Regions from separate parts of the Pseudomonas phenolilytica genome, predicted to be linked through region 3. Evidence: predicted binding sites of a transcription regulator. Region 3 holds the regulator's gene; each other region holds the start of a gene.
The links. The regulator FliA, encoded in region 3, starts transcription of late flagellar genes. The targets are predictions, from matches to a motif close to CTAAAGTTTNNNNNNNNNNNGCCGNTAA.
Positions count from the first base shown of each region.

Region 1: the regulator FliA is predicted to act here: its motif matches at 8,340-8,367, upstream of HU825_RS03415 (methyl-accepting chemotaxis protein).
Region 2: the regulator FliA is predicted to act here: its motif matches at 1,707-1,734, upstream of HU825_RS15110 (methyl-accepting chemotaxis protein).

Region 1 covers NZ_CP058908.1:708,843-719,006, forward strand. Annotated here, with positions in the region: gene HU825_RS03375 (response regulator) at 1-646, opposite strand, end outside; gene HU825_RS03380 (YqaE/Pmp3 family membrane protein) at 848-1,006, opposite strand; gene HU825_RS03385 (LEA/WHy family protein) at 1,445-1,942, shown strand; gene treF (alpha,alpha-trehalase TreF) at 1,949-3,532, opposite strand; gene HU825_RS03395 (SDR family oxidoreductase) at 3,529-4,296, opposite strand; gene rarD (EamA family transporter RarD) at 4,462-5,355, shown strand; gene HU825_RS03405 (glycine cleavage system transcriptional repressor) at 5,371-5,889, opposite strand; gene HU825_RS03410 (malate synthase G) at 6,116-8,296, shown strand; gene HU825_RS03415 (methyl-accepting chemotaxis protein) at 8,479-10,101, shown strand; gene HU825_RS03420 (hypothetical protein) at 10,118-10,164, shown strand, end outside.
Region 2 covers NZ_CP058908.1:3,151,571-3,161,734, reverse strand. Annotated here, with positions in the region: gene HU825_RS15115 (alpha/beta family hydrolase) at 1-54, shown strand, start outside; gene HU825_RS15110 (methyl-accepting chemotaxis protein) at 51-1,619, opposite strand; gene acnA (aconitate hydratase AcnA) at 1,967-4,642, opposite strand; gene tusA (sulfurtransferase TusA) at 4,848-5,099, shown strand; gene HU825_RS15095 (TRAP transporter substrate-binding protein) at 5,146-6,138, opposite strand; gene HU825_RS15090 (MmcQ/YjbR family DNA-binding protein) at 6,467-6,823, opposite strand; gene HU825_RS15085 (aminoglycoside adenylyltransferase family protein) at 6,823-7,611, opposite strand; gene HU825_RS15080 (efflux transporter outer membrane subunit) at 7,868-9,256, opposite strand; gene HU825_RS15075 (efflux RND transporter permease subunit) at 9,253-10,164, opposite strand, start outside.
Region 3 covers NZ_CP058908.1:3,744,161-3,754,324, reverse strand. Annotated here, with positions in the region: gene flhB (flagellar biosynthesis protein FlhB) at 1-589, shown strand, start outside; gene sodC (superoxide dismutase family protein) at 638-1,159, opposite strand; gene flhA (flagellar biosynthesis protein FlhA) at 1,397-3,517, shown strand; gene flhF (flagellar biosynthesis GTPase FlhF) at 3,533-4,807, shown strand; gene fleN (flagellar synthesis regulator FleN) at 4,898-5,722, shown strand; gene fliA (RNA polymerase sigma factor FliA) at 5,719-6,465, shown strand; gene HU825_RS17855 (chemotaxis response regulator CheY) at 6,539-6,913, shown strand; gene HU825_RS17850 (protein phosphatase CheZ) at 6,937-7,731, shown strand; gene HU825_RS17845 (chemotaxis protein CheA) at 7,744-9,885, shown strand; gene HU825_RS17840 (protein-glutamate methylesterase/protein-glutamine glutaminase) at 9,932-10,164, shown strand, end outside.

The DNA.
Region 1 (10,164 bases), 890 kb from region 3:
AGGTGTTCGACAGGCCGAGCAGATCGCGGCGGCCGAACCAGGCCAGCAGGCCGCTGAAGATCAGGCTGAACAGCAGGAAACCGCCGATCAGCGCGGTGGTGGTCATCTCGCTGAAGTCGGTACGTTCGGCGCGAATCTGCCGCTCGGTGGCGATGAAATCGTTGAGGAATTGGCGAATCTTGCCGGACAGATTCAGCCCGCGCGCCGTGGCCACCAGCTCCTGGATCGATTCGCCATGATCACGCGCGGCAATGCCCTGCTCGGCGAACCGCACCCATTCGGCGAACACCGAGCGCGCCTGCTCGACCCGGCTGAGCTGCATCGGGTTGCCACGGGCGTAGCGCTGCAGGTCGTCCAGCTGCTGGCGCATCAGCGGCAGCTCGCGGTTGTAGGGCTCCAGGAAAACCGCCTCGCCGGTGATCAGGTAGCCACGCATGGAGGCTTCCAGGTCACCCATCATCTTCGCCGCCTCATGGGCGTGGGCGACGCCGCGCACCGATTCGTCGACCCAGTGGCTCACCTGGAGCAGGTAGTAGACGATGACGCTGAAGAAGAACGCGCTGAGAAATCCGAAGCCCAGTGGAACGGTCACGTTGCGGCTGAGGATGCGTTTGAAGTTGCTCTGCTCGACGAAGGAATCGCTCATCTGGTGTCCTTTCCGGCGGCCACTGGCATCGCGCGCGGCAACCGCTGTCCGCGCGTGACCCATCGGTCACGAAATTCCGTGATCTTCCGGCATGTTCTTGAGTGTTGCGCGACGCTAATAGGTTTCCGCGCAGCGAGCTGGGGACTGTACACAACCCGTTCTGGCAGCACAAAAGTAGCTGACGTCAGGTCCGCGCGCGGCTCAGCGTCGGGCGATGATCCACACGGCATGGATGATGCCCGGGATGTAGCCCAGCAGCGTGAGCAGGATGTTCAGCCAGAAGGCACCGGCGAACCCCACCTGCAGGAATACGCCGAGGGGCGGCAGAAGGATGGCAACAATGATGCGGATCAGGTCCATGTCGGGTCTCCGTCGGGTCTACAAGACGGCCTGGCGGCCTGTGCAGTCGACCGGAATGAGGTCTGACGGTTCCGTTTCGCGCGGAAGGGGAACGGCAACCGCCGCCGATTGGCAGCGGTTGGCAGCTCCGGGAGGCGTCCGGGTCGGACGCCAGGGTGCGCCAACAGGCGCAGGAGTGAGGGTGGACGCGACCGGCCAGTCGTGGAGCCGGTCTGTTGCGTCCGGCGCCATCCGCCTTGTGGGCGAACAGCGCGACCAAGCGGTTCGCTTAGTGTGCTAACTATTTCAAAGAAGAACTGCCTGGGCCATTGGCGGAAGGTCGAATCCCGGCCGGCTTGCGCGGCGCATCGTCTATCCTGCCGGGACGCTGGAATACCGGAACGTCTGGGCCGGGCGGCAGTCATCTGCTCGAGCGCCAGAAATTTCACAGGAACCGTCATGCCCAAGCCCCTGCTATCGCGCCTGCGCCTGCTTGCCCTCGCGCTGCTCGCCCTGAGCCTGTCCGCCTGTGCGCTGCTGCCCTCGCACGACCCGCTCGAGGTGCAGGTCGCCGGCATCCAGCCGCTGCCGGGCGAAGGGCTGGAGTTGCGCCTGCTGGTCAAGCTGCGCCTGCAGAATCCCAACGACGCCGCAGTGGACTACGACGGCGTGGCGCTGAGCCTCTCGGTCAACGACCGACGCCTGGCCAGCGGGGTCAGCGACCAGCGCGGCAGCGTGCCACGCTTCGGCGAGCGCGTAGTCAGCGTGCCGGTGACCATCTCGGCGCTGTCGGTTGCGCGGCAGGCGCTCGGGCTGGCCGATGGCAGCCGGCTCGATGCGCTGCCCTACGTGCTGCGCGGCAAGCTCGGCGGCGGGCTGTTCGGCACGCGGCGCTTCACCGACAAGGGCACGCTGGACCTGTCCGGCGTCGCCAATCCGTATCGCCCGCTGCCGTAGCGCTGGTTAGTCCGGCCGACAACGGCCGGCGCGGCAGCGGTTGGCTTGGTGCCCGGGGTCTTCCTGCATCAGCTTGCGGGTCACGCCGTTGGTCCAGCCGAAGCCGTCCTGACGCTGGTATTCGCCGCCGCTCGCGGCCTCGGTACAGGGCCGCAGCACGTACTTTTCAACCAGCTTGTTTTCGCGCTCGAACAGGTAGCTGACGATCTCCAGCCAGCGCCGTTCGATCTCCAGCGCCAGCGCTTGATGGCCGTAGTGCTGCAGGCCGCGAATGCCTATCCACTGCAGCGGCGCCCAGCCGTTGGGGCAGTCCCATTGCTCGCCGCTGCCATACACCTCGGTCGTGCGCAGGCCACCGGGTGCCAGCAGCCGCGTGCGCACCACCTCGGCCACACGTGCCGCCTGTCGCGGGTCGGCCAGCTGGACGAACAGCGGCATCAGGGTGGCGGCGGTGAGGTTGTCGCGCTGGCGCTGAATCGCCCAGTCATAGTCGAAGTAGGCGCCGCCGACGTCGTTCCACATATGGCGCTGCATCGCCGCGCGCCGCCGCTCAGCATAGTCGTGGAATTGCCCGGCATCGCGACGCAACCCCTCGACCGCACAAAGCCGGGCGATCTGCCGCTCCAGCTGGTAAAGCAGCGCATTGAGATCGACCGGCAGGATGCAGGTGGTGCGGATGCTTGCCAGGCGACACGGATCGTCCAGCCAGCGCGAGCTGAAATCCCAGCCGGACTCGGCCGCGGCACGCAGGTGGCGATATACCTCATGCGCCGGACGCGAGGAGTGCCGCGCGGTCTCGACGTCCTCGCGATAGGCCTCCTCGCGCGGCGTGTCGCGTTCGTCCCAGTAGCGGTTGAGCAGGCAGCCGTCGGCCAGGCGCACGCAGCGCCGATGCGCCTCGCCCGGACGCAGCTCGGCGCCGCCGTCCATCCAGAAGGCATATTCCTTGCGCAGCTGCGGCAGGTAGTCGGTGGCGGGATGCACGCCGGTCTGCTCGAACAGTTCGGTCATCAGGGCGAATACCGGCGGCTGCGAGCGGCCGAGGTAGTAGCTGCGATTGCCGTTGGGCACGTGGCCGTAGGTATCGATCAGGTAGGCGAAGTTATCGGCCATCGAGCGCAGCAGCTCGCAGTGGCCGCTCTCGTCGAGGCCGAGCATGGTGAAGTACGAGTCCCAGTAGTACAGCTCGGTGAAGCGTCCGCCCGGCACCACGTAAGGGTGCGGCAACGGCAGCAGCGAGGAGAACGGCGGATGCTCGCGCGGCTGGCGGGTCAGCACCGGCCACAGCCGATCGATGTGCGCCGCCAGGCTGTCGTCCGGGTTGGCGACGAACGCCTTCGGCGGTAACTCGTACGGGCTGAAGTTGGCGTGCACGAATGCGCCGAGGTCGAAGTTCGCGGCATCGCGCTGTGCGCGGTAGTCGTCGAGAATCGCCTGCGGCTCGCGGCACGGCACGCAGTCAACGAAGGTCTTGCTGTCGACGAACACGCGCTGCATCTGCACCGCGACGAACAGCTCCTCGTAGCGCTCGGCTGGGGTCAGGCTGTCGGCCATGCCGGCAAGCTCGACGGCGGGGGCGATGTCGGTCATTGCTCGTGATAGTTCCATAGCAGGCCGCCGTCGACCACCAGCGTCGTGCCGGTGATGTAATCGGCCTCGTCCGAGGCGAGAAAGGCCACCGCGCCGGCGATGTCGCGCGGCTGGCCGAGCCGGCGTGCGGGAATGTCCCGCAGCAGGCCGGCGAGCTTGTCCGGCTGCTGCAGCAGCTCGCGGTTGATCGGCGTTTCGATGGCGCCGGGCGCGACGTTGTTGACGGTGATGCCCAGCGGCGCCAGCTCGATGGCGAGGTTGCGCATGAGCATCTTCAGCCCGCCCTTGCTGGCGCAGTAGCTGGCGAAGTTGGGGTGCGGCAGCTCCTCGTGCACCGAACTGTTGTTGATGATGCGCCCGCCGTGGCCGGCCTCGCGCAGATGGCGGGCAAAAGCCTGGGCGAGGAAGAACGGCCCGCGCAGGTTGACCGCCAGCACCCGCTCGTAATCCTCCAGGCTCGCGTCGAGAAAGCCCGCCTGCGTCTGGATGCCGGCGTTATTGACCAGGATGTCCAGCCGCCCGAGCTGCGCCACGCTCTCGCGCACCAGCCGCTGGCAATCCTCCACGCGGGACACGTCGGCGGCGACGATGCAGGCACGGCGCCCGGTGGCGCGGACCTGCGCCGCGCTTTCGCGGGCGTCGGCATCGTCTTCGCGACCGTTGATGACGACATCGGCGCCGGCCTGCGCCAGACGCACGGCGATGCCGCGGCCGATGCCCTGGGTACTGCCGGTCACCAGTGCGACCCTGCCATGCAAATTCATGCGTGATCTCCACCGCGGGCGTTCGCCCATGCCGTTCTGACGCGCCCCGTCCCGGCATGTTCCGCCGTCCCGCCAGGCGGCGCGCGAGAGGCGGCCGCTGCGCTTTCTCGGACTGCGACAAAAGCGCACAATAGAGCGCTTTCCGCCGCCCCGAAGAAGGACTTCATGACCACCCCCGACCTGCGCAAAGGCTACCTGCTGGGGCTCGTCACCTTCGGCATCTGGGGCATGTTCCCGCTGTACTTCAAATCCATCGAACAGTTCGGCGCCCTGGAGATCGTCACCCAGCGCGCGATCTGGTCGGCGCTGTTCGGCACGCTGGTGCTGCTGGTCTGGCGCCACCCCGGCTGGCTGCGCGAGCTGCTCGAACACCCGCGGCGCATCGGCGTGCTGGCGATCTCCAGCCTGCTCATCGCCAGCAACTGGCTGATCTACGTCTGGGCGGTGAACCACGGTCACATGGTCGCGGCCAGCCTGGGCTACTACATCAATCCGCTGGTCAACGTGCTGCTCGGGCTGATCGTGCTGCGCGAGCGGCTGCGTCCGCTGCAGTGGCTGGCGGTGGCGATGGCAGCTGCCGGCGTGGCCTTGCAGCTGCTGACGCTGGGCGAGTTTCCGTGGATCTCCATCGCGCTGGCGCTGAGCTTCGGCAGCTATGGGCTGTTGCGCAAACAGGCGCCGGTGGCGGCGCTGCCCGGGCTGGTGGTGGAAACCTGGCTGCTGCTGCCGGTGGCGCTGATCTGGCTGTTCTTCTTCGGCAACGGCGCGAGCACCGAGCCGGCGCTGTGGACCACCCGCGAAGCGCTCTGGCTGATGGCCGCCGGGCCGGTGACGCTGATCCCGCTGCTGTGCTTCAACGCTGCCGCGCGCCACCTGCCCTACTCAACGCTCGGGTTTCTGCAGTACATCACCCCGACGCTGTTGCTGATTCTCGCCGTGCAGCTGTTCGACGAGCCCTTCCCGGCGGACAAGCAGCTGGCGTTCTTTTTCATCTGGGCGGGGCTGGCGGTGTACAGCGTCGATACCTGGCGGCTGATGCGCAAGACCGCAACGGCCTGACCGCGACCGCGCCGCTCACTCCGGCGCTTGCAGCTTGAGTTCCACCATCAGGTCGTCGGCCAGGGTTTCCAGGCGGCCTTGCAGGACTTCCAGCGACAGCTCGCTGGGCACCGCCAGCCGCGCCTCGGCACGGAACAGCGGCTCGCCGCTCATCGGCGCCGACAGCACGTCGGTGTCAAGACTCTCCAGGTTGACGCCATGCTCGGCGAGCAGGCGGGTGATGTCGCGCACGATGCCGGGACGGTCGTTGCCGACCAGCTCCAGCTCGATTTCCTGCCAGCTGGTCGGCGGCTCGCTGCCGCTGTGCGCCAGCAGTACGCGAATGCCCTGCGCCTGCAAACCCTGCAGCGCCGCGGTGAGTGCGGCATGGGCTTCGCTCGGCACCGCCACCCGCAGGATTCCGGCGAACTGCCCGGCCATGCGCGACATGCGGCTCTCCAGCCAGTTACCGCCATGTTCGGCGATGCACTGAGCCAGCCGCTCGACCAGCCCGGGCTGATCCTCGGCGATGACGGTGAGTACGAGGTGATCCATTGCCTGCTCCTTTGACGCTAAGCGGTTCGCATGAAAAGACGTTTTCTAGGTATAGCAGGCAGCGACGCAGCGGCCGGCGCCGGGCACAACCGGCCATCGCCGCGCGGCAGGAAAGCGCCACTTTCAGCGGACTGATTTTCCCCGGCGCTTCATGTAGTATCCGCCGACCCGGACTACAAGAAATTGCATCCGACAGTTTTGAAAGAAGAACCAAGTGAGGCGAGTAATGACTGAGCGCGTTCAAGTCGGTGGCCTGCAGGTCGCCAAAGTCCTGTACGACTTCGTGAACAACGAAGCGATTCCCGGTACTGGCGTCGATGCCGCGGCCTTCTGGGCCGGCGCTGATCGCGTCATCCACGACCTGGCGCCGAAGAACCGCGCGCTGCTCGCCAAGCGTGACGAACTGCAGGCCAAGATCGACGCCTGGCACCAGGCGCGTGCCGGTCAGGCTCACGATGCCGTCGCCTACAAGGCCTTCCTGCAGGAAATCGGCTACCTGCTGCCGGAAGCCGAAGACTTCCAGGCCACCACGCAGAACGTCGACGAAGAAATCGCCGCCATGGCCGGCCCGCAGCTGGTGGTGCCGATCATGAACGCGCGCTTCGCGCTGAACGCCGCCAACGCTCGCTGGGGCTCGCTGTACGACGCCCTCTACGGCACCGACGCGATCTCCGAAGAAGGCGGCGCGACCAAGGGCCCGGGCTACAACGAGATCCGCGGCAACAAGGTCATCGCCTACGCGCGCAACTTCCTCGATGAAGCCGCGCCGCTGGAAAGCGGCTCGCACGTCGATTCCACCGGCTACCGCATCGAAGGCGGCAAGCTGGTCGTCGCACTGAAGAACGGCAGCACCACCGGCCTGAAGAACCCGGCGCAGCTGCAGGGCTTCCAGGGCGAGGCCGGCGCACCGGTCGCCGTGCTGCTGAAGAACCACGGCATCCACTTCGAGATCCAGATCGACCCGTCCAGCCCGATCGGCCGGACCGACGCCGCCGGCGTGAAAGACATCCTGATGGAAGCGGCGCTGACCACCATCATGGACTGCGAAGACTCCATCGCCGCCGTCGACGCCGACGACAAGACCGTCGTCTACCGCAACTGGCTCGGCCTGATGAAGGGCGACCTGGTCGAGGAGCTGGAAAAGGGCGGCAAGCGCATCACCCGCGCGATGAATCCGGACCGCGTCTACACCAAGGCCGACGGCAACGGCGAGCTGACCCTGCACGGCCGTTCGCTGCTGTTCGTGCGTAACGTCGGCCACCTGATGACCAACGACGCCATCCTCGACAAGGACGGCAACGAAGTGCCGGAAGGCATCCTCGACGGTCTCTTCACCAGCCTGTGCGCGATGCACAACCTCAAGGGCAACACCACCCGCAAGAACACCCGCACCGGCTCGGTCTACATCGTCAAGCCGAAGATGCACGGCCCGGAAGAAGTCGCCTTCGCCACCGAGCTGTTCGGCCGTGTCGAGGACGTCCTTGGACTGCCGCGTAACACCCTGAAGGTCGGCATCATGGACGAGGAGCGTCGCACCACGATCAACCTCAAGGCGTGCATCAAGGAAGCGCGCGAGCGCGTGGTGTTCATCAACACCGGCTTCCTCGACCGCACCGGCGACGAAATCCACACTTCCATGGAAGCCGGCCCGGTGGTGCGCAAGGCCGCCATGAAGGCCGAGAAGTGGATCAGCGCCTACGAGAACAACAACGTCGACGTCGGTCTGGCCTGCGGCCTGCAGGGCAAGGCGCAGATCGGCAAGGGCATGTGGGCCATGCCCGACCTGATGGCGGCGATGCTCGAGCAGAAGGTCGGCCACCCCATGGCCGGCGCCAACACCGCCTGGGTCCCGTCGCCGACCGCCGCCACCCTGCACGCCATGCACTACCACAAGGTCGACGTGCAGGCACGCCAGGCCGAGCTGGCCAAGCGCGAGAAGGCGTCCATCGACGACATCCTCACCCTGCCGCTGGCGCAAGACACCAACTGGAGCGAGGAAGAGAAGCGCAACGAGCTGGACAACAACTCGCAGGGCATCCTCGGCTACATGGTCCGCTGGGTCGAACAGGGCGTCGGCTGCTCCAAGGTGCCGGACATCAACGACATCGCGCTGATGGAAGACCGCGCCACCCTGCGTATCTCCAGCCAGCACGTGGCCAACTGGATGCGCCATGGCGTGGTGACCCAGGAGCAGGTGGTCGAGAGCCTCAAGCGCATGGCCGCCGTGGTTGACCGCCAGAACGAAGGCGACCCGCTGTACCGCCCGATGGCGCCGAACTTCGACAACAGCGTGGCCTTCCAGGCGGCCCTGGAGTTGGTCCTCGAAGGCACCAAGCAGCCCAACGGCTACACCGAGCCAGTGCTGCATCGCCGCCGTCGCGAGTTCAAGGCCAAGAACGGCCTGTAACCCGCATCAACGCGACACAAGAACCGCCCCCCGGGGCGGTTTTTTTATGCCTGTCGGTTTCCCGGCGTTAAATATCAGGCGTTTTACAATCCGTAACGTGACCCGATTTGCCTCTTCAGTCACAATCTCGGCCAGGCTGGCTTTTGGCTATCACTTTCCACGGCCTGCACCGGAGTCGACGCATGCTGAAGAATTTCTCGCTGACCGCCAAATTGTCCCTGGTCCCCGCCGTGGCGCTGTTCGGGCTGGTGCTGTACGTTTTCTACACCTCGCTGCAACTCTCGGCGACCGACTCCCGGCTGGAGCGGCTGGAAACCCGCAGCTACCCGACGCTGGAAAAGACCGACGCAGTGATCTTCCAGTTCTCCCGCGTGCCGGCGTTGTTGAACAACGCCGTGGCCGCCGGCGAACCCGGCGTGCTCGACGAGGCGCGCCAGGTACTGCAGCAGATCGACACGCAACAGCAGTCGCTGGCCACGCTGCTGGCCGACCAGCGCGCCCAGCAACAGGCGCTGGAGGAGTGGCGCACGGCAGTGCGCGGCTATGCCGACAACGCCCTCGCCGCCTCCGGCAAGCTGATCGACGGCAGCGCCTCGTTCGACGATCTGCGCCCGAGCCTCGACCGCATGGCCAGCGAGCTGGCCCAGGCCCAGCAGCTGGGCAGCACCTTCCGCGCGCAGGCCTACGGCGACTTCCAGCAGACCCTGGCACAGACCCGCGAGACCAATGCGGCCACCACGCGCCTGGGCATCGTCATCAGCCTGGTGCTGGTGGTGCTGGTGGGGCTCGGCGCCTGGCTGGTGATCCGCAGCGTGATGGCCAACGTGCGCGGCGTGATCGCCTCGCTGCAATCGATCGCCCGCGGCGACGGCGACCTGAGCCAGCGCGTCAACGTCGAGTCGAACGACGAGATCGGCGCCATGATCGAGCTGTTCAACGGCTTTCTCGACAAGCTGCAGGGCACCATCCGCCAGATCATCGAGGCGGCCAACCCGCTCGGCCAGGTTTCCAAGGAGCTGTACCAGCTCACCCAGGGCGCGGAAGAGAACGCCAAGTCGCAGCAGCACCACACCGACTCGATCACTCGCGACATCCTCACCATGACCGGCAGCATCCAGGAAGTGGCGCAGCGTTCGCGGCAGGCCTCCGATCAGGCCAACGCCGCGGCGCGCCAGACCGCCAGCGCGCGCGAGCACGTCAGCAGCCTGTCGACCGGCATCAGCGACCTGGGCGACAGCGTGATGGGCGCGGTCAAGGCGATGGAGCAGCTGGAAGAAGAAACCCAGGAAGTCGGCTCGGTGCTGACCGTGATCCGCAGCATCGCCGAACAGACCAACCTGCTGGCGCTGAACGCCGCCATCGAAGCGGCCCGCGCCGGCGAGCAGGGCCGTGGCTTCGCCGTGGTCGCCGACGAGGTGCGCAACCTGGCGCAGAAAACCGCCGCGTCCACCGCCGAGATCCAGCAGATCATCCAGCGCCTGCAGAACAGCGCCAACACGGTGCTCAACGTGATGACCAGCAATGGCGAGAAGTCCCGCGCCAGCATCCAGCGCTCGGTCGAGGCCACCGAGCTGCTGCAGACCATCGCCCGCACGGTCAACCAGATCGACGAACTCAACGCCGGCATCGCCCAGTTCACTCAGGAGCAGATCGGCCTGTCGAGTTCCATCCAACAAGAAACCCAAGTGTTGCAGCAGGACGCACAAGCAACCGCCAACGGCGCCGAAGCCACCGCCCGCCTGGGCGAGCAGCTGGTGACGACCGGAGACCACCTGCGCGCCGCCACCAATCAATTCCGCGTTTAACCTTCTGGAGCATCACATGACTGCACTTCGTGTCGCCGGTCTGGCAGCCATCTGCCTGGCCGC
Region 2 (10,164 bases), 590 kb from region 3:
GTCGCGCAGCGTCCGGCCGACCTTCGGAAGGCTCGGCGAGCGGAGGAACCCTAGCGGTTGAAGCGCTCGACCAGCGAGTACTGACCTTCGGCGGTTGAACTCAGTTCCTCGCTGAGCAGGGCCGTGTCGCGCGCATCGCCCGATGTCTGGTCCGCCAGCCGGGCGATGGTGCTGACGTTCTGGCTGATCTCGTCGGCGACGGCACTCTGCTGCTCGGTCGCTGAGGCGATTTGCGTGGTCATGTCGATGATGTTGTTCATCGCCTCGCTGATGCCGCTGAGCGCCTGATCGGCCTGGGCAACCTGCTCGACGCCCCGGGTGGCCTGGATGCGACCTTCCTCGGTGGTCTCGACCGCATGGCGGGCCTGCTGCTGCAATTTTTCGATCAGCTGATGGATCTCGCCGGTGGCGTCGGCCGTGCGTCGCGCCAGTTGCCGGACTTCATCGGCGACCACGGCGAAACCTCGCCCGCTCTCGCCAGCCCGCGCCGCCTCGATGGCGGCGTTGAGCGCGAGCAGGTTGGTCTGATCGGTGATGCTCTTGATCACATCGACCACGGTGCCGATCTCGTTGCTGTCGAGCGCGAGACGGTCAACCGCCTCGCCGGTGCGCGCCACCGACGCGGACAACTGCTGGATCGCCGCGCGGGTCTCGGCGGCGACGTCCCGGCCGTGCACGGTCAGCTGACTGGCGTGTCGGGTGGCTTCGGCAGCGAGGGCGACGTTGGCGGCGACTTCCTGCGTGGTCGCCGCCATCTGGTTGATCGCGGTAGCCACCTGCTCGGTTTCCTGATGCTGTTGCGCCAGGCCATTCGAACAGCTGTGTGCCAGCGAATCAGCCTTCTTCGCCTGTTCCTGCAACTGTACTGCGCTGTCCTGCAGGCGAGTCAGGCACGTCCTGAGGTGCGCCTGCTGGCTCAGTATCGCCATCTCCAGCTGAGCTTCGACGCCACGGCTGTCGGTATACATTTGGGCGATCAGCGGGTCGCTGGTGGTCTGCGCCGCCAGACGTAACAGCCGCATCAGGCCGCGCTGCTGCCAATGCAGGCCAGCCAGGCCGAGAGGAACCGAAAGAAGTGCCGCCAGGGCGAAGCCGAGCGAATGATCGAGCCAGGCGCCGATCATGAAACCGATCTGGCTGACCAGAATGAAGGGCAGCCATTTGGTCGCAACCGACAGCCAGAGATCGCGCCGCGGCACGCCGCTCTTGCCGGCATTGATGCGCGCATAGAGGGATTCGGCGCGCTGAATCTGCTCACGACTCGGTTTGGTGCGCACCGATTCGTAACCGATAACCGTACGCTGACTGTCCAGAACGGGCGTTACATAAGCGTCTACCCAGTAATGATCGCCGTTCTTGCGGCGATTCTTGACGATGCCCATCCACGGCTTGCCCTGTTGCAGGGTGGCCCACATATGGGCGAACACGGCTGGTGGCACGTCGGGATGACGAATCAGGTTATGCGGCGCGCGAATCAGCTCCTCACGCACAAACCCGCTGACCTCGGCGAAGATGTCGTTGCAATAGGTGATCCGGCCTTTGAGGTCGGTGGCGGAAACCAGACGCTGCTGGTCCGGGAAGGCGTACTCACGCTGGGTTACAGGCTGGTTGTTACGCATTGGGTCTCACGTCGGCACAAATCAAGGAAAAAAGCTCGCCTGACTTTTTGATTTATATGGATTTTTTCGTTTTCAGGCTGTGTCAGGGGATCGGCGGGGGGCGAGAGTTCTTGAGCAAAAAAAGTACGCGAATCCTCCGTGAGGGTCATATTCCTGCAATCCGCGGGGATTAACTTGACCTCACGTCGGAGCTCACCGGTGCGGGTGGGATCGTCACGCGACGGATTCAAGGACGTGGATCGGGCCGTATGGAAACGGCCGAGTATCGGCACGGCAGCCAGCAGGGAAATAGTCATGGACGGCGGGGCGCCGAGGTGAAGGATCACCTCGGCGTTTTTTTGTCAGCCTTAGCTGCCGATCAGCTGGCGCAGTACGTAGTGCAGAATGCCGCCGGCCTTGAAGTACTCGACTTCATTGAGCGTGTCGATGCGGCACAGAACCTGGAACGTGCCATGCGAACCATCGCTGCGCACAACCTCCACAGTCAGCAGTTGGTGCGGTCGGATGTCGGAGCTCAGACCGCGGATCGACAGCCGTTCGGTGCCGTTCAGGCCCAGCGACTGGCGCGTCTGTTCGCCAACGAATTGCAGCGCCAGCACACCCATGCCGATCAGGTTCGAGCGGTGGATGCGCTCGAAGCTCTCGGCGATGACCGCCTTCACGCCCAACAGGTTGGTGCCCTTGGCGGCCCAGTCGCGGCTGGAGCCGGTGCCGTACTCCTTACCGGCAATCACCACCAGCGGTACGCTCTCGGCCTGATAACGCATGGCTGCATCGTAAATCGACAGGCGCTCTCCGCTGGGCTGGTGCAGCGTGTTGCCGCCTTCTTCGCCACCGAGCATCTCGTTCTTGATGCGGATGTTGGCGAAGGTGCCGCGCATCATCACCTCATGGTTGCCGCGGCGCGATCCGTAGGAGTTGAAATCCTCCGGCGGCACGCCGAGCGACTGCAGGTAAAGGCCAGCCGGCGAGCTGGCCTTGATGTTGCCGGCCGGAGAGATGTGGTCGGTAGTGATCGAGTCGCCGAATACGGCGAGTACCCGCGCGTGCTCGATATCCGCAGCCGGCGCGGGCGGCTGGCCGATGTCCGCGAAGAACGGTGGATTCTGCACATAGCTGGAGCCGGCATTCCATTGATAGGTATCGCCGGCGCTGACGGTGATCCTTTGCCAGTGTTCGTCGCCGGTGAACACGTCGGCATAACGGCTGCGGAACATCTCGCCGTCGATACGGCCGACGGCTTCGGCGATCTCGGCGCTGTTCGGCCAGATGTCCCTCAGGTATACCGGCTGATTCTGCGCGTCGTAGCCCAGTGGGTCTCGTTCCATGTCGATACGCGTGGTGCCGGCCAGGGCGAAGGCCACCACCAGCGGCGGCGAGGCCAGCCAGTTGGCCTTGACCAGCGGGTGCACGCGGCCCTCGAAGTTGCGGTTGCCCGAAAGCACCGACGAGACGATCAGGTCATTGTCGGCAATGGCCTGGCCGATCGCGTCCGGCAGCGGTCCGGAGTTGCCAATGCAGGTGGTGCAGCCGTAGCCCACCAGATTGAAGCCGAGCTGATCCAGATACGGTGTCAGTCCAGCGCGCTCCAGATAATCGGTCACCACCTTCGAGCCCGGCGCCAGCGATGATTTCACCCAGGGCTGGCGCTTGAGGCCGCGTTCGATGGCCTTCTTCGCCAGCAGCCCGGCGGCCATCAGCACGCTCGGGTTGGAGGTGTTGGTGCAGGAAGTGATGGCCGCAATCACTACGGCGCCGTGCTTGAGCGAGAAGCTTTCGCCGGCGACGGCGAACGGGGCATCGGTCTGCTGCTTGCGGCCGCTGGTTTCCAGCAACAGGTCGAAGCTGGCGCCGATGTCGCCGAGTGCGACGCGATCCTGCGGGCGCTTGGGGCCGGCGACGGAGGGGCGCACCTGGCTCAGATCCAGCTCCAGCGTGGCGGTGAACAGCGGGTCGGGCGAGTCGTGCTCGCGCCACATGCCCTGCGCCTTGGCGTAGGCCTCGACCAGTGCAATGCGTTCTTCGCTGCGGCCCGTCAGGCGCAGATAGTCGAGGGTGATCCGATCGACCGGGAAGAAGCCGCAGGTCGCGCCATATTCGGGGGCCATGTTGCCGATGGTGGCGCGGTCAGCCAGCGGCAGGTTGTCCAGCCCCGGCCCGAAGAACTCGACGAACTTGCCCACCACGCCGTGCTTGCGCAGCATCTGCGTCACGGTCAGCACCAGGTCGGTGGCGGTGACGCCCTCATTGAGTCGGCCGGTCAGGCGAAATCCGATGACCTCCGGAATCAGCATCGACACCGGCTGGCCGAGCATCGCCGCTTCGGCCTCGATACCGCCAACGCCCCAGCCGAGCACGCCGAGGCCGTTGATCATGGTGGTGTGCGAATCGGTGCCGACCAGCGTGTCGGGATAGGCGTAGGTGTCGCCATCCTCGTCGCGGGTCCAGACCACCTGGCCCAGGTATTCCAGATTGACCTGGTGGCAGATGCCGGTGCCCGGCGGCACCACGCGGAAGTTGTCGAAGGCCTGCTGACCCCAGCGCAGGAACTCATAGCGCTCGCCATTGCGTTGCATCTCGATGGCAACGTTCTGCGCGAAGGCCTGATCGTTGCCGAAGCGGTCGACCATCACCGAGTGGTCGATCACCAGATCCACCGGTGACAGCGGGTTGATCCGCTGCGGATCGCCGCCAGCCCGGGCCACGGCGTCGCGCATGGCTGCCAGGTCGACCACCGCGGGTACGCCGGTGAAGTCCTGCATCAGCACCCGCGCGGGGCGATACTGGATTTCCTGTTCGGAACTGCGTGTATTCAGCCACTGCGCCAGCGCCACGAAGTCATCGCGACGAACCGTGACGCCATCCTCCCAGCGCAGGAGGTTTTCCAGCAGCACCTTGAGCGATACCGGCAGGCGGTCGATCTCGCCTAGCGTTGCGGCGGCCGCCGGCAGGCTGAAATATTGATAGGTCTTGCCCGCTGCCTCGAGGCTGCGACGGCATTGCAGGCTATCCAGGGAAGGCATTCAGGTCTCCTTAGTCCCGCCGGCATGGCGTTGAGGGCAGATTGTTGAAGCTAGACCCGCGCAACGGGTTTCGCCAATCACTGGACCCGCCGCGTCGAGCCGGGGTTCCCCCCGATGCAAGACGGCTTCGGCTGCGTGGCGATCGACCGAGGATGACCCGGCAGCGCGCTTGCGCCACAATGCCGGCCTGTTTCAGGAGTTCGTGATGAGCCAATCTGTTGAAATGACTGCCGATGCCGTCCTCGACGCCAGCGGTCTGAATTGCCCCGAGCCGGTGATGATGCTGCACAACAAGGTCCGCGATCTGGCTGGCGGTGCGGTGCTCAAGGTAATCGCCACCGATCCCTCGACCCAGCGCGATATTCCCAAGTTCTGCGTCTTTCTCGGCCATGAGCTGGTCGATCAGCAACAGGATGCCGACATCTACCTGTACTGGATTCGCAAGAAGAGCGAGTGATGGCAAAAAAAACCAGGCCGAAGCCTGGTTTTTTTGCGCGGTGATTTCAGTTGTGCTGCTTGCGGTTCACCGTCTGAGCCGCCTTGATGATGTCGGCGCCGATGTCCGATTCGAACTGCTGCCACACCGGACGCATGCGCTCGCGCCAGGCCAGCCGCTGTTCTGGTGTGAGGCTGATGATCTCCGTGGTGCCGGCCTGACGGATGCGCTCGCGGTCGGCCTGGTTCAGCTCTTCGGCTTCGCGATTCACCGCGTAGCTCACTTCATCGAGAATCGCTTCCAGCTCGAAGCGGACCTTGTGCGGCATGCCCATCCAGAAGCGCGTGTTGCTGACCACCATGTAGTCCAGTACGCCGTGGTTGGTTTCGCTGATGTAAGGCTGCACGGTGTGCATCTTCTTGCTGTAGATGTTTGACCACGGATTCTCGGCGCCTTGTACCGTGCCCGCCTGCAGCGCGCCGAACACGTCGGCGAAGGCGAGTTTCTTAGTCGTCGCACCAACGGCGCCGAACTGCGCCTCGAGCACTGCCGAGGGCTGGATGCGGAACGCGAGATTGGCCGCATCGCCGGGCATGCGCAGCGGCTGGGTGGCCGAGAGCTGCTTCATGCCGTTGTGCCAGTAGGCGAGGCCGATGATGTTCTTGTCTTCCATCGAGCGCAGCAGCTGCTTGCCCTTGGCACGCTTCTGGAAGCGGTTGACAGCCTCGATGTCGTCGAACAGGAACGGCAGGTCGAATACCTGCAGCTGCTTGGTGTACTGCTCGAACTTGGCCAGCGAGGGGGCGAGCAATTGCACTTCGTTGTCGCGCAGGGCCTGGATCTCGGTCGCATCGCCGACCAGCGTCGAGTTCGGGTAGACCTCGACCTTCACCTGCCCGGGCAGGCGTTCCTCGGCCAGGCGCTTGAACAGCAGTGCACCCTTGCCCTTGGGAGTGTCTTCGGCCACGACGTGGGCGAACTTGATGACGATAGGATCGGCCTGAGCGAATGCGCTGGCGGCGGCCAGCACAAGCCCGGCAAGGGTAATGATCGGCTTCATGAAAGACTCTTTATTCTGGTTGGTTGGCAGTGCATCCATGCGGACCGACCGCGGGGACGCTTCTCGGCTTTCAGCCGCTCCTTATGCCAAAGATGAGTGACGACTTAAAGCGCTTTGCCGCGCCAAGCCGACGGGAGCGGCCCTACGTCACATTTTGCCGGTGGCCCAGCGACCGTGGTCTAGGAGCCACGGGTACACCGGTTGGCCCGTCAGGTCTGAAGCGCCGAGGGCAGAGGAGGCTGGCGCAGCCGCTGCAGTGACAGGAGGATTCGATATCGCCTGCGTGCATGTCCGTCGGTTCGTTGCGACTGATCCATCCAGCGCTGACTCAATCCAGATCCAGTAACAGCCCGGGTCGCAGGCGCTTTGGCAGCTTGCGTACCACCAGCTGGTGCGCGCGGGTCAGCAGGTCGCGCAGCTCGTCGTCACCCATGGGGATCTGCTGACTGCTCATGCTGATCCAGTGCGCCCGTGCCAGGTAAGGAGCAGGGTGGATGCCGGGACGGTCCACGAAACCCAGGAAGAGGTCGCTGTGGACCTTGAATGCCAGGTTCTCGCCAAGGAAATCGAGAACGGCGAACATCTTGTTGCCCGCCACGGAAAACACCCGATTGCTGCCCCACTTGAGATCTTCACGGGTGCCGGGCAGAGCCAGGCAGAAGGCGGCGATCTGGTCAGTGGTCATCATCGCTCTGCTCCTGTTGGTTGCGACGGCTGCAACTGCGTTTGCGCATGCCGGATGAACGCCTCCACCGCCTGTGGGCTCAGGGCAGGCTTTTCGATCGCATCGCCCCGATAGGCCTGGCTGGCTTTCTCCAGCACGGCACGGTGCTTATCCGGCAGACGCTCGAGCAGCCAGATCGCTGCGACGTCCTTCGGAGCGATGGCATCCGTGGTCAGGGTGAGCCAGATGCGCGCCACGGCCAACACCACGTTGCACTCGTCTCCCTGCCAGTCGGCGGGCTCGCGCCATTGCGCCAGCGTGTCGCGCAAGGCTTGGCGCATGTCTCGCTCGGGTACTGGTTCGAACAACTCGACCGCGTCGGGGCCGATCAGACAGACGCCGTTCTTGCGCGCCTGGTGCAGAAGAATGGCCAGATCGTGGTCCTGTTTGGGCGGCTCGATGCGGCCGGCTTCGATATCGGCGCGCAGCCATTCGCCGAATTGCAGTTCGCGCATTGCTGGGTAACGCCATGGCCGTACCGAGTTGTGTACCACGCACGTGACTTCCAGCGGGCGCAGTCGCTCGTTGGCCGGCCAGGCGGAAATCACCAGCAGCTCGCGCATCAGCATGTGGCGCGTGTCCTTCGGCAGGGGGGCGGCGACGGTAACGAGCAGGTCGAGATCGCTGCCGGGTTTCAGGCCACCGACAACGGCCGAGCCGAACAGATGCACGGCCAGCAGGTTCCCGCCCAGGTGACGCTGCAGCAGCGCCAGTGCCTGCTGGAGCTGGCCGTACACGGATGGGTTCATGAGCGCTTCCAGGGACATCTGGGTCAGTCCGGATTGTTGTCCGCCTCCGACGATACAAACGGGACGAAACTGGCGCCAGCCGGTGCATTCATCGGCAGCGTAAGCTGCTGAGGCGTCCAGGCACGGCGTGCTTCGCTCAAGAGCGAGGCGGACGAAAGAGAGGTGCTGCCGAGCGGCAAAAAAAAATGCCCCGCGGCGTTGCAGCACCCGGGGCGAAAGTGATCGACCAGGAGGCGATCCAACGAGAGAGCCGGTATCAGGCGCTCGGCCTCCAGCCGCCACCGAGCGCCTTGTAGAGCGCGACGATGCCGCGATAGACCTCGATTTCCGCCTGCGCCTGGGCGTCTTCGGCGGCGAGACGTTCGCGTTCGGCGTCGAGCAGGACGAGGAAATCCACCGTGCCTTCGCGATAACGGATCGCCGCCTGCTGCGCCGCGGCGCGGCTGGCGGTGGATTGGCGCAGCAACGACAGCTGGCGCTCCTGCGCCCGGGCATAATCGCTGAAGGCGTTTTCCGATTCTTCCAGCGCCAGCAGTACCTGTTGCTCATAGTTCGCCAGCGCGCCGTCGGCATCCGCTTCGGCACCGCGTAAGCGGGCGCGCACGCTGCCGAGATCGAACGCCGCCCAACTGATGCTCGGCGCCGCGCCCCAGGCCCGCGCCGCGCTGGAACCGATCTGCGAGCCGCGCCCGGCGATGAAGCCGAGAAAGCCCGACATACTCACCCGCGGAAACAGATCGGCCGTCGCCACGCCAACATCAGCCGTGGCGGCCGCCAGCTGGCGCTCGGCTGCACGGATATCCGGGCGGCGGCGCAACAGTTCGCCGGGATCGCCGATCGGTAGGGCTTTGGCAATCGCCGGCAGCTCGCGCGGTGCGAGGTCGACGCTGAGCCGATCGGCGCGTTGGCCGAGCAGCGTGGCGATGCGGTTGCGGGCGCGCGTCTGCTGCGCCTGTAGCTGCGGCAGGCTCGCCTCGGTGGCCGCCAGTCGTGCGTCGGCGCGCAGCACATCGAGTTCGCTGCCCATGCCGGCGTCGCGCAGCTGTTCGGTCAGCTCGTGGGAATTGCGCTGGTTGGCCAGGTTGTCGCGGGCGATGCGTTCGCGCAGCTGGGCGCCACGCAGTTGCCCGTAAGCATCGACCAGCTCGGCGATCAGGCTGACCTGCAACTGATACAACTCGGCCTCGGCGACGTCGGCCTGCGCCTCGCTGGCTTCCAGGCGGCGCTGGATGCGGCCGAACAGGTCCAGTTCCCAGATCATGTCCAGGCCCAGATCGTAACGCTCGCTGTTCACCCGCCGCTCGGTGACGCCCGGTTGCTGCGCCTTGCCGATATCGGCGCGGGCGCCCGCCGTGACGGTCGGCAGGCGGTCGTTGCTGATGTCATCGCGGATCGCCCGCGCCGCCTGCAGGCGAGCGTAGGCGATGCGCAGTTCGCGGTTTTCCGCCAGGGATTTGCTGACCAGCGCATCCAGCGTCGGATCGTCGAACTGTCGCCACCAGGCCGCTTCGAACCGCGAGCGGTCGTAGCTTCCAGCGGCGGCACGCTCGATATGTGCCGGTTCCGGCTGCGGCGCGCGGTAATCGGGGCCGACCGCGCAGGCGCTCAGCGCCAGAGTGAGCAGGGAAAGGGCGAAGAACTTCATGCGCGGGCCTCCTTGAATACCGCCTTGCGCGCTTCACGCTTCTCGACGAAGGCGCGAATCACCAGATAGAACACCGGCGTCAGCAGCAGACCAAAGAAGGTCACCCCGAGCATGCCGCTGAATACCGCGACACCCATGGCATGGCGCATCTCGGCGCCGGCCCCGCTGGAGAGCACCAGCGGCACCACGCCCATGATGAAGGCGAAGCTGGTCATCAGGATCGGCCGCAGACGCAGGCGGCAGGCTTCCAGGGTGGCGGCGAGGCGGTCCATGCCTTCCTCCTGTTTATCCTTGGCGAACTCGACGATGAGGATGGCGTTCTTGCACGCCAGGCCCACCAGCACGATCAGGCCGATCTGGGTGAAGACGTTGTTGTCGCTGCCAGCCAGGATCACCCCGGTGATGGCCGAGAGCAGCGTCATCGGCACGATCAGGATCACCGCCAGCGGCAGGCTCCAGCTCTCGTACTGCGCGGCCAGCACCAGGAAGGCCAGCAGCACGCAGAGCGGGAAGACGAACACCGCGGTGTTGCCGGCGAGAATCTGCTGGTAGGTCAGCTCGGTCCATTCGTAGCTCATGCCATTCGGCAATTCAGCCTTGAGCAGGCGCTCCATGGCGGCCTCGGCTTGCCCTGAGCTGTAGCCCGGTGCGGCCGCGCCGTTGATCTCGGCGGTGAGGAAGCCGTTGTAGTGCATCACCCGGTCCGGGCCGGCGCTGTCGGTGACGCTGACGAAGGTCGACAGCGGGACCATCTCGCCGCGGTTGTTGCGCACTTTCAGCTGGCCGATCTGCTCGGGCGCCAGGCGGAACTTCTGGTCGGCCTGGACGTTGACCTGATAGGTGCGGCCGAAGCGATTGAAGTCGTTGGCGTACAGCGAGCCCAGGTAGACCTGCATGGTGTCGAAGAT
Region 3 (10,164 bases):
GATCATGCACAGCGCCGAGGTGGTCGGCTGGTGCGCGCTGTGGATGGCCTGCGGGCTGATCCTGATCGCCGCGGTGGATGTGCCGTTCCAGCTCTGGGACAACAAGCAGAAGCTGATGATGACCAAGCAGGAGGTCAAGGACGAGTACAAGGACTCCGAGGGCAAGCCGGAGGTCAAGTCGCGCATCCGTCAGCTGCAGCGCGAGGCGGCGCAGCGGCGCATGATGCAGGCCGTGCCCGAAGCCGATGTGGTGATTACCAACCCGACGCACTTTGCCGTGGCGCTGAAATACGACGGCGACAAGGGTGGCGCGCCTCGGCTGGTGGCCAAGGGCGGCGACTTCGTGGCGCTGAAGATTCGCGAGATCGCCCAGGAGCACAGCGTGACGGTGCTTGAGTCGCCGGCGCTGGCGCGAGCGGTGTACTACTCGACCGAGCTGGAGCAGGAGATTCCCGCCGGCCTCTACCTGGCCGTGGCGCAGGTGCTGGCTTACGTCTATCAGTTGCGCCAGTACCGCGCCGGCAAGGGCCGTCGACCCGATCCACTGAACGATCTTCCGATTCCGCCAGATCTGCGTCGCGACGAATAGCGGCAAGCTGCAAGCGTGCCGCTTGCAGCTTGAAAGCCGGCGCTGCCGTTACTCGATGACGCCGCAGGCGACCCGTGCACCGCCGCCGCCGAGCGGCTGCGGATGGTCGGCATGGTTGTCGCCGCCCTGATGCACCATCAGCGCCAGCCCCTTGATGTCGCCCAGGCTTTTCAGGCGTGGGGCCAGCACCGGCTGGCTGGCCTTGCCATCCTTGTCGACATAGAGCGCGGGCAGGTCGCCCAGGTGGCCGTCGCCCCAGGGTTCGCCGTGCTTGCCGCTGTTCTTCGGGTCCCAGTGGCCGCCCGCAGCGCCCGCCGGCGTGACCTTGCCGTCGATCTCGGCGGTCTCGCAGTTGCCCTTGGCGTGCACGTGGAAGCCGTGAATGCCGGGTTCCAGCCCCGACAGTTCGGGGCGCAGGACCAGGCCGTATTCGCTGCTCTCGATCTTCACGCTGCCGACGGCGGCGCCGACGCCTTGGGCGCTGACGGCCTTGAGCGGAACGCTGAGCGTCTCCGCCTGGACAGTCAACGCGGTGCAGCCGGCCAATGCGGCGATGATCCACTGTTTCATCGATTGTCTCCTTGCAGGTTGGGCCGGGCGGAGCGGTTCCGCCGGTCGAAGGTCTGACTGCGCGACACTGGTCGGGTTCGCCCGCATGCGGCGAGATGTCCCGTAGCGCCTGTTTCAGTTGAGATCAGTTGGCGTGACTGCGCCAGTCCGCCGTTGCGTCGCCAAGTTGGACCCCTTCTTGCTATAGCCCACGGCAGGGCGCATCGGGCGTCAAAAAACTTTCTGCTGGGGGCCACGTTGGATCGCACGCAACTCATCAACATGCGCAACAACCTGACGGGTGTCGGTCGCGGCAACCTCGGGGTGCCGCTGCTGTTGCTGGTGATGCTGGGCATGATGATGCTGCCCGTGCCGCCGTTCCTGCTCGACGTGCTGTTCACCTTCAACATCGCGCTGTCGATCGTCGTGCTGCTGGTCAGTGTCTACGCGCTGCGCCCGCTGGATTTCGCGGTGTTCCCGACCATTCTGCTGGTAGCGACCCTGTTGCGTCTGGCGCTGAACGTCGCGTCCACACGGGTGGTGCTGATTCACGGTCACGAAGGCGGCGCGTCGGCCGGTCATGTGATCGAAGCCTTCGGTAACGTGGTGATCGGCGGCAACTACGTAGTCGGTATCGTGGTGTTCGCGATCCTGATGATCATCAACTTCGTGGTGGTCACCAAGGGCGCCGGGCGGATTTCCGAAGTAAGCGCGCGCTTCACCCTCGATGCGATGCCCGGCAAGCAGATGGCGATCGATGCCGACCTCAATGCCGGGCTGATCGATCAGGCCGAAGCGAAGAAGCGCCGGGTCGAGGTTGCGTCCGAAGCGGATTTCTACGGCTCGATGGACGGTGCCAGCAAGTTCGTGCGCGGCGACGCCATCGCTGGCCTGCTGATCCTCTTCATCAACCTGCTCGGCGGCATGGGTATCGGCATGGCGCAGCATGGCCTGAGCTTCGCCGACGCCGGCAAGGTCTACGCGCTGCTGACCATCGGTGACGGCCTGGTGGCGCAGATCCCCTCGCTGCTGCTGTCCACCGCGGCGGCGATCATGGTGACCCGGGTCACCAGTTCCGAGGACATGGGCCAGCAGGTCAACCGGCAGATGTTCGCCTCGCCCAAGGCGCTGGCGGTATCGGCCGCGATCATGATCGCGATGGGACTGGTGCCGGGCATGCCGCACCTGTCATTCCTCGGCCTCGGTGCGCTCGCTGCCGGGGGCGCCTACTGGATCTGGTATCGGCAGAAGCGCGTCAAGCAGCAGGCCGAGCAGGATGTGCAGAAGCAGCAGGAGCTGCTGCCAGCGCAGCGCGCGGCGGAAACCAAGGAACTCGGCTGGGACGACGTGACGCCGGTGGACATGGTCGGGCTGGAGGTCGGCTACCGGCTGATTCCGCTGGTCGATCGCAATCAGGGGGGCCAGCTGCTGGCGCGAATCAAGGGCGTGCGCAAGAAGCTGTCGCAGGATCTCGGCTTTCTCATGCCGTCGGTGCATATCCGCGACAATCTCGATCTGCTGCCCAATGCCTATCGCCTGACGCTGATGGGCGTCAGCCTGGCCGAGGCGGAGGTCTATCCGGATCGCGAGCTGGCGATCAACCCCGGCCAGGTATTCGGGCCGCTCAATGGCATTGCAGCCAAGGACCCGGCGTTCGGTCTGGATGCGGTGTGGATCGAGGGCAGCCAGCGCGACCAGGCGCAGTCGCTCGGCTATACCGTGGTGGATGCCAGTACCGTGGTTGCCACCCACCTCAATCAGGTGTTGTACAAGCACGCGCATGAACTGCTCGGCCACGAGGAGGTCCAGCAGTTGCTGCAACTGCTTGCCCGTAGCTCGCCCAAGCTGGCCGAGGAGTTGGTGCCGGGCATGCTGTCGTTGTCCACGCTGCTCAAGGTCTTGCAAGCGCTGCTGCAGGAGCAGGTGCCGGTGCGCGACATCCGCACCATCGCCGAAGCCATCGCCAATGTCGCCAACAAGAGTCAAGATCCCGCCGCGATGGTGGCGGCAGTGCGCGTCGCGCTGTCTCGCGCAATCGTGCAGAACGTTGTGGGACTAGAGCCGGAGCTGCCTGTGATCACTCTGGAGCCGCGATTGGAACAGATCTTGCTCAATAGCCTGCAGAAGGCCGGACAGGGTGCCGAAGATGGCATCCTGCTGGAACCGGGAATGGCAGAGAAGTTGCAACGGTCGCTGGTAGAAGCGGCTCAGCGCCAGGAAATGCTCGGCAAGCCGGCGATTCTACTGGTGGCCGGACCGGTTCGCGCGATGTTGTCCCGCTTCGCCCGGTTGGCCGTACAGAACATGCATGTACTGGCCTACCAGGAAATTCCGGACAACAAGCAGGTCACCATCGTTGCGACGGTGGGTCAGAATTAATCGAGGGTGCAGGCCATGCAGGTCAAACGTTTCTTCGCCGCCGATATGCGCATCGCCATGAAGATGGTGCGCGACGAGCTGGGCGCCGATGCCGTGATCATCGGCAATCGCCGGGTCGCCGGCGGTGTCGAGCTGACTGCCGTGCTCGATTACCCGATGCAGGCCGCCCCGGAAGCGAACAAGCCCAACCCCGTGCTGGAAGCCGAGCTGCGCAAGACGCAGGCGCGTATCGCCTCGGCTCATGCCGAACTGAGCGCGCCGAATCGCGTGAAGTCGGGCCAGGACCGTCAACTGCTTGACGAGCAGCCTGCCGCCGCGCCGCAACCCGCTGCCAGCGCGCCGGTCGATACGCGCGCCTTCGAAAGCATGTGCACCGAACTGCAGGGCCTGCGCGAGCTGATCGAAGTGCAGCTCGGCTCCATCGCCTGGGGCCAGGAGCAGAGCCGGCGGCCGCAGCAGGCCGGGCTCTGGCGCCGCTTGCAGCGTCTCGGCCTGCCGGCGGAACTGTCGCGCAGCCTGCTCGAAAAGGTCGCGACCATCGCTGATCCGCGACAGGCCTGGCGTATGCTGCTGGCGCACCTGGCGCAGGCGATCAAGGTCACCAAGCACGAACCGCTGGAAGAGGGCGGGGTCATCGCATTGGTCGGGCCGGCTGGCGTCGGCAAGACCACCACGTTGGCCAAGCTGGCGGCCCGTTACGTATTGAAGTACGGCGCGCAGAACATCGCGCTGGCGAGCATGGATAACTACCGCATCGGCGCGCAGGAGCAGCTCAAGACGCTCGGTCGTATTCTCGATGTGCCGGTGGTGCAGATCGACCCGTCGCAGCCGCTGGGCAAGACGCTGGCGCCGCTGGCACGCAAGCGCGTGATTTTGATCGACACGGCCGGGCTGCCGGCGAGCGATCCGACACTGCGCATGCAGCTCGAAGCGCTGTCCGATCGTGGCGTGAAATCGAAGAACTACCTGGTGCTGGCCGCTACCAGCCAGAGCCAGGTGCTCAAGGCGGCGTGGCACAACTATCGTCGTTGCGGCCTGGCCGGTTGCATCCTGACCAAGCTCGACGAGGCCGGCTCGCTCGGCGACGTGCTCGGACTAACGATCAGCCAGCACCTGCCGATAGCTTACCTCGCCGACGGGCCGCGTATTCCTGATGACCTGCACCTGCCGCGCAGTCATCAGTTGGTCAGTCGGGCGGTGAGCCTGCAATCCGGCGAGGAGCCGAGCGAGGAAACGATGGCCGATATGTTCGCCGGCCTGTACAACGAATCATCGCGGCGAGCGGGCTGAAGCGGCAGTGCGTTACTCGGATAAACCTGATGCATTCGAGCTGAATGCATCGCCGGCCTTGCAGGCCGAGCAACATATAGGCGTTTGAACATGGGTATGCATCCCGTACAGGTGATTGCGGTGACCGGCGGCAAGGGTGGCGTCGGCAAGACCAACGTGTCGGTCAATCTGGCACTGGCGCTGGCCGAACTCGGGCGGCGGGTGGTGTTGCTCGACGCCGACCTCGGGCTGGCCAATGTCGACGTGCTGCTGGGGCTGACCACCAAGCGCACGCTTGCCGACGTGATTGCCGGTGAATGCGACCTGCGCGACGTGCTCATCCAGGGGCCGGGCGGCATCCGCATCGTGCCGGCGGCATCCGGCACGCAAAGCATGGTGCAGCTGTCCTCGCTGCAGCACGCCGGCCTGATTCAGGCGTTCAGCGAGATCGAGGATCTCGACGTACTGATCATCGACACCGCCGCCGGCATCGGCGAGGCGGTGGTCAGCTTCGTGCGCGCCGCGCACGAGGTGCTGCTGGTGGTCACCGATGAGCCGACCTCGATCACCGACGCCTATGCTCTGATCAAGCTGCTCAATCGCGACTACGGCATCAATCGCTTTCGCGTGCTGGCCAACATGGCGCACGCCCCGCAGGAAGGGCGCAATCTGTTCGCCAAGCTGACCAAGGTCACCGAGCGCTTCCTCGACGTCGCGCTGCAATACGTCGGTGCGATTCCCTACGACGAAGCCGTGCGCAAGGCCGTTCAGAAGCAGCGTGCAGTCTACGAGGCTTATCCGCGGTCAAAATGCGCATTGGCATTCAAGGCCATCGCGCAGAAAGTCGATACCTGGCCGCTGCCGGCCACGCCGCGCGGGCATCTTGAATTCTTCGTCGAGCGCCTGATCAGGCCGGCGAACGACACTCACGAATGACAGCTGCTGGATTCGCTATGTATTACAGCAAGGCTCAGGCGAAGGATGCCCAGCATCGTTTGATCGACCAGTATGCGCCGCTGGTCAAGCGCATTGCCTATCACCTGCTCGCACGGCTGCCGGCCAGCGTCCAGGTCGACGACCTGATCCAGGCCGGAATGATCGGCCTGCTGGAGGCGGCAAAGAAGTACGACGCCGGCAAAGGCGCCAGCTTCGAAACCTACGCCGGTATCCGCATCCGCGGCACCATGCTCGACGAGGTGCGCAAGGGCGACTGGGCGCCGCGTTCGGTGCATCGCAACTCGCGCATGGTCAGCGAGGCGATTCGCGCCATCGAAGCGAAAACCGGACGTGACGCTAAAGATCATGAGGTTGCGGCCGAACTTAAGCTCAGCCTCGATGAGTACTACAGCATTCTCGGCGACACCCTGGGCAGCCGCCTGTTCAGCTTCGACGACCTGTTGCAGGACGGCGAACATGGCGAGTTGCACGACGATGCCGCTAGCACTCATTCCGAGCCGTTTCGCGATCTCGAGGACGAGCGTTTCCAGCAGGCGCTGGCCGATGCCATCACCAACCTGCCCGAACGCGAAAAACTGGTGCTGTCGCTGTACTACGACGAAGAGTTGAATTTGAAGGAAATCGGTCAGGTGCTCGGCGTCAGCGAGTCACGGGTCAGTCAGCTGCATAGCCAGTGCGCCGCCCGTCTGCGTGCCCGCCTCGGCGAATGGCGGGCGAGCTGACCGGTACCCTCACTGCGAGACGTGCTCGGTTGCCGAGATTTTGGGATTTACGGAGGTCGACTTGGACAAGAACATGAAAATCCTCATCGTCGATGACTTCTCGACGATGAGACGAATCATCAAGAACCTCCTGCGAGACCTGGGGTTCACCAACACCGCCGAGGCCGACGACGGCACCACCGCGTTGCCGATGCTCAAGAGCGGCAGCTTCGATTTCCTCGTCACCGACTGGAACATGCCGGGTATGAGCGGCATCGACCTGCTGCGCCACGTGCGTGCCGACGAGCGCCTCAAGCACCTGCCGGTGCTGATGGTGACGGCCGAAGCCAAGCGCGATCAGATCATCGAAGCGGCTCAGGCCGGCGTTAACGGTTACGTCGTCAAGCCCTTCACTGCCCAGGTGCTCAAGGAGAAGATCGAAAAGATCTTCGAGCGCGTCAACGGCTGAAGCAGCAACGCCGCGAGGGCACTATGACGCAAGCAGACCAAAGCCTGGCGGAGTTCGAAGCAACTCTGCAGGCCAATGCACCGCAGCTGATTGAAAGCCTGCAGCAGGGCCGCTTCGACGAGGCGGCGCAGATGTTCAACCAGCTCAACCAGGTCCGTAATCACGGGCTCTATCAAGAAGTTGGCAAGCTCACCCGCGAACTGCACAACGCTATCGTCAAGCTCGAGGTGGACACCTGCGCCACGGGCGGGGATCCGTCGCCGATCACCGATGCAACCGACCGGCTTTCCTACGTGGTGGCGATGACCGAGAAGGCCGCCAACCGCACCATGGATCTGGTCGAGGAGTCGGCGCCGCTGGTGAACTACGTCAGCTACGAAGCCCAGAGCCTGACCGCCGACTGGCAGCGCTTCATGCGCCGCGAGATGAATGCCGAGCAGTTCCGCGAGCTGGTCCGGCGCATCGACCAGTACCTGCAGCGCTCGATGAACGATGGTAGCCAGCTGTCGCAGAACCTCAGCGAAATCATGCTGGCGCAGGACTTTCAGGACCTGACCGGGCAGGTGATCAAGCGCGTCACGCGGCTCATCACCGAGCTGGAAAGCAACCTGGTCAACCTGGTGGCAATGGCCGGGCAGGTCGATCGCGTGGCCGGCATCCAGCACGACCGCGACGCGATGCGCGCCGAGCAGGAAAAGAAAAAACAAGAGAAAGAGCCTTCCAACGGTGAAGGTCCGCAGATGCATGCCGATATACGTGAGGACGTCGTATCCGGACAGGACGACGTGGACGATCTGCTTTCGAGCCTGGGCTTTTAGGGGAATTGCAATATGAGCTTCGACGCCGATGAAGAAATCCTCCAGGATTTCCTGGTAGAGGCCGGCGAGATTCTCGAACTGTTGTCAGAGCAGTTGGTGGAGCTGGAAAGCAGCCCCGACGACATGGCGTTGCTCAATGCAATTTTTCGCGGGTTCCACACGGTCAAGGGCGGGGCGGGCTTCCTGCAGCTTAACGAGCTGGTGGAATGCTGCCACATCGCCGAGAACGTCTTCGACATCCTGCGCAAGGGCGAGCGCCGGGTGGATTCCGAGCTGATGGACGTGGTGCTGCAGGCGCTGGACGCCGTCAATGCCATGTTCAGTCAGGTTCGCGAGCGCGTCGAGCCGACCCCGGCAACCCCTGAGCTGCTGGCGGCGCTGGCGCGTCTGGCCGAGCCGGCGTCGGCGGATGCTCCCAGCGTGGCGGCAGAAGTCGCGGCGCCGGTGGCGGCGGACGACGAGTTCGAACAGATGCTGCAGGCCATCGACACGCCGGCTGCAGTCGGATCCGCAACGGCGGCGAGCGATGAAATCACCGACGATGAGTTCGAGTCGCTGCTCGACCAGCTGCACGGCAAGGGCCAGTTCAGTGCCGCACCTGCCGAAGCGGAGACGCCAGCAGAGCCGGTAGTGGCCGCGGGCGACGAGATCACCGACGAAGAATTCGAGGCGCTGCTCGACCAACTGCACGGCAAAGGGCAGTTCAACGAGCCTGCCGCCACGCCTGCGTCAGCACCCGCGGTAGCCGAGACCCGCGCCCCGGCGGCCGGCGACAATATCACCGACGACGAATTCGAAGCGCTGCTCGATCAGTTGCACGGCAAGGGCAAGTTCGAGCCCGAGAGCGTGGCGCCGGTCGCTGCAGTAGCGGCAGCGGCTCAGCCCGCAGCAGTGGCCAAGAGCGCGCCGCGCCAGCCCGCTGCCGCGCCGAGCAAGGCAGAGGCGGCGCCGCGCGCAGCGGCTCCGGCCGAGAAGCCGGCCAGCGACGCGGAAACCACCGTACGGGTCGATACCGCCCGGCTCGACGAGATCATGAATATGGTCGGCGAGCTGGTGCTGGTGCGTAACCGTCTGGTGCGCCTGGGTGCCAACAGCGGCGACGAGGCCATGTCCAAGGCCGTGTCCAACCTCGACGTGGTCACCGCCGATCTGCAGAGCGCGGTGATGAAGACGCGCATGCAGCCGATCAAGAAAGTCTTCGGCCGCTTCCCGCGGCTGGTTCGCGATCTGGCGCGTAACCTGAAGAAAGAGATCAACCTGGAGCTGGTGGGCGAAGAGACCGATCTAGACAAGAACCTCGTCGAGGCGCTGGCCGATCCGCTGGTGCACCTGGTGCGCAATGCCGTCGACCACGGCATCGAGTCGCCGGAGGACCGCGAGGCCGCCGGCAAACCGCGCGTCGGACGCGTGGTGCTGTCCGCGGAGCAGGAGGGCGACCACATCCTGCTGATGATCACCGACGACGGCAAAGGGATGGACGCGAACATCCTGCGTGCCAAGGCGGTGGAGAAGGGCATGCTGGACAAGGATGCCGCCGAGCGCCTGAGTGATCTGGAGTGCTACAACCTGATCTTCGCGCCCGGTTTCTCGACCAAGACCGAGATTTCCGACGTGTCCGGCCGTGGCGTCGGCATGGACGTGGTCAAGACCAAGATTTCCCAGCTCAACGGCACGGTCAACGTGTTCTCCACCAAGGGCCAGGGCTCGCGGGTGGTGATCAAGGTGCCGCTGACCCTGGCGATCATGCCGACGCTGATGGTCATGCTCGGCAACCAGGCATTCGCTTTCCCGCTGGTCAACGTCAACGAGATCTTCCACCTCGACCTGTCGCGCACCAATGTGGTGGATGGCCAGGAGGTGGTCATCGTCCGCGACAAGGCACTGCCGCTGTTCTATCTCAAGCGCTGGCTGGTGCAGGGCGCCGAGCATGACGAGCAGCGTGAGGGGCACGTGGTCATTCTCAGCGTCGGCAACCAGAGCATCGGCTTCGTCGTCGACCAGCTGGTGGGTCAGGAAGAGGTGGTGATCAAGCCGCTCGGCAAGATGCTGCAGGGTACGCCCGGCATGTCCGGCGCGACCATTACCGGCGATGGCCGCATCGCCCTGATCCTCGATGTTCCCAGCATGCTCAAGCGCTACGCGCGTCGGGTGTGACAGACCGGCAGGGGTCGTGACGGGCCACTGCCGCTAGGAGTGTTTTATGGCAGTCAAGGTCCTGGTGGTCGACGATTCGGGGTTCTTCCGCCGGCGTGTCTCGGAGATCCTCGCCTCGGATCCCGGTATCCAGGTGGTCGGCACCGCCACCAACGGTCGCGAGGCCATCGATCAGGTACTGGCGCTCAAGCCGGATGTTGTCACCATGGACTATGAAATGCCCATGATGGACGGCATTACCGCCGTGCGGCAGATCATGCAGCGCTGTCCCACGCCGGT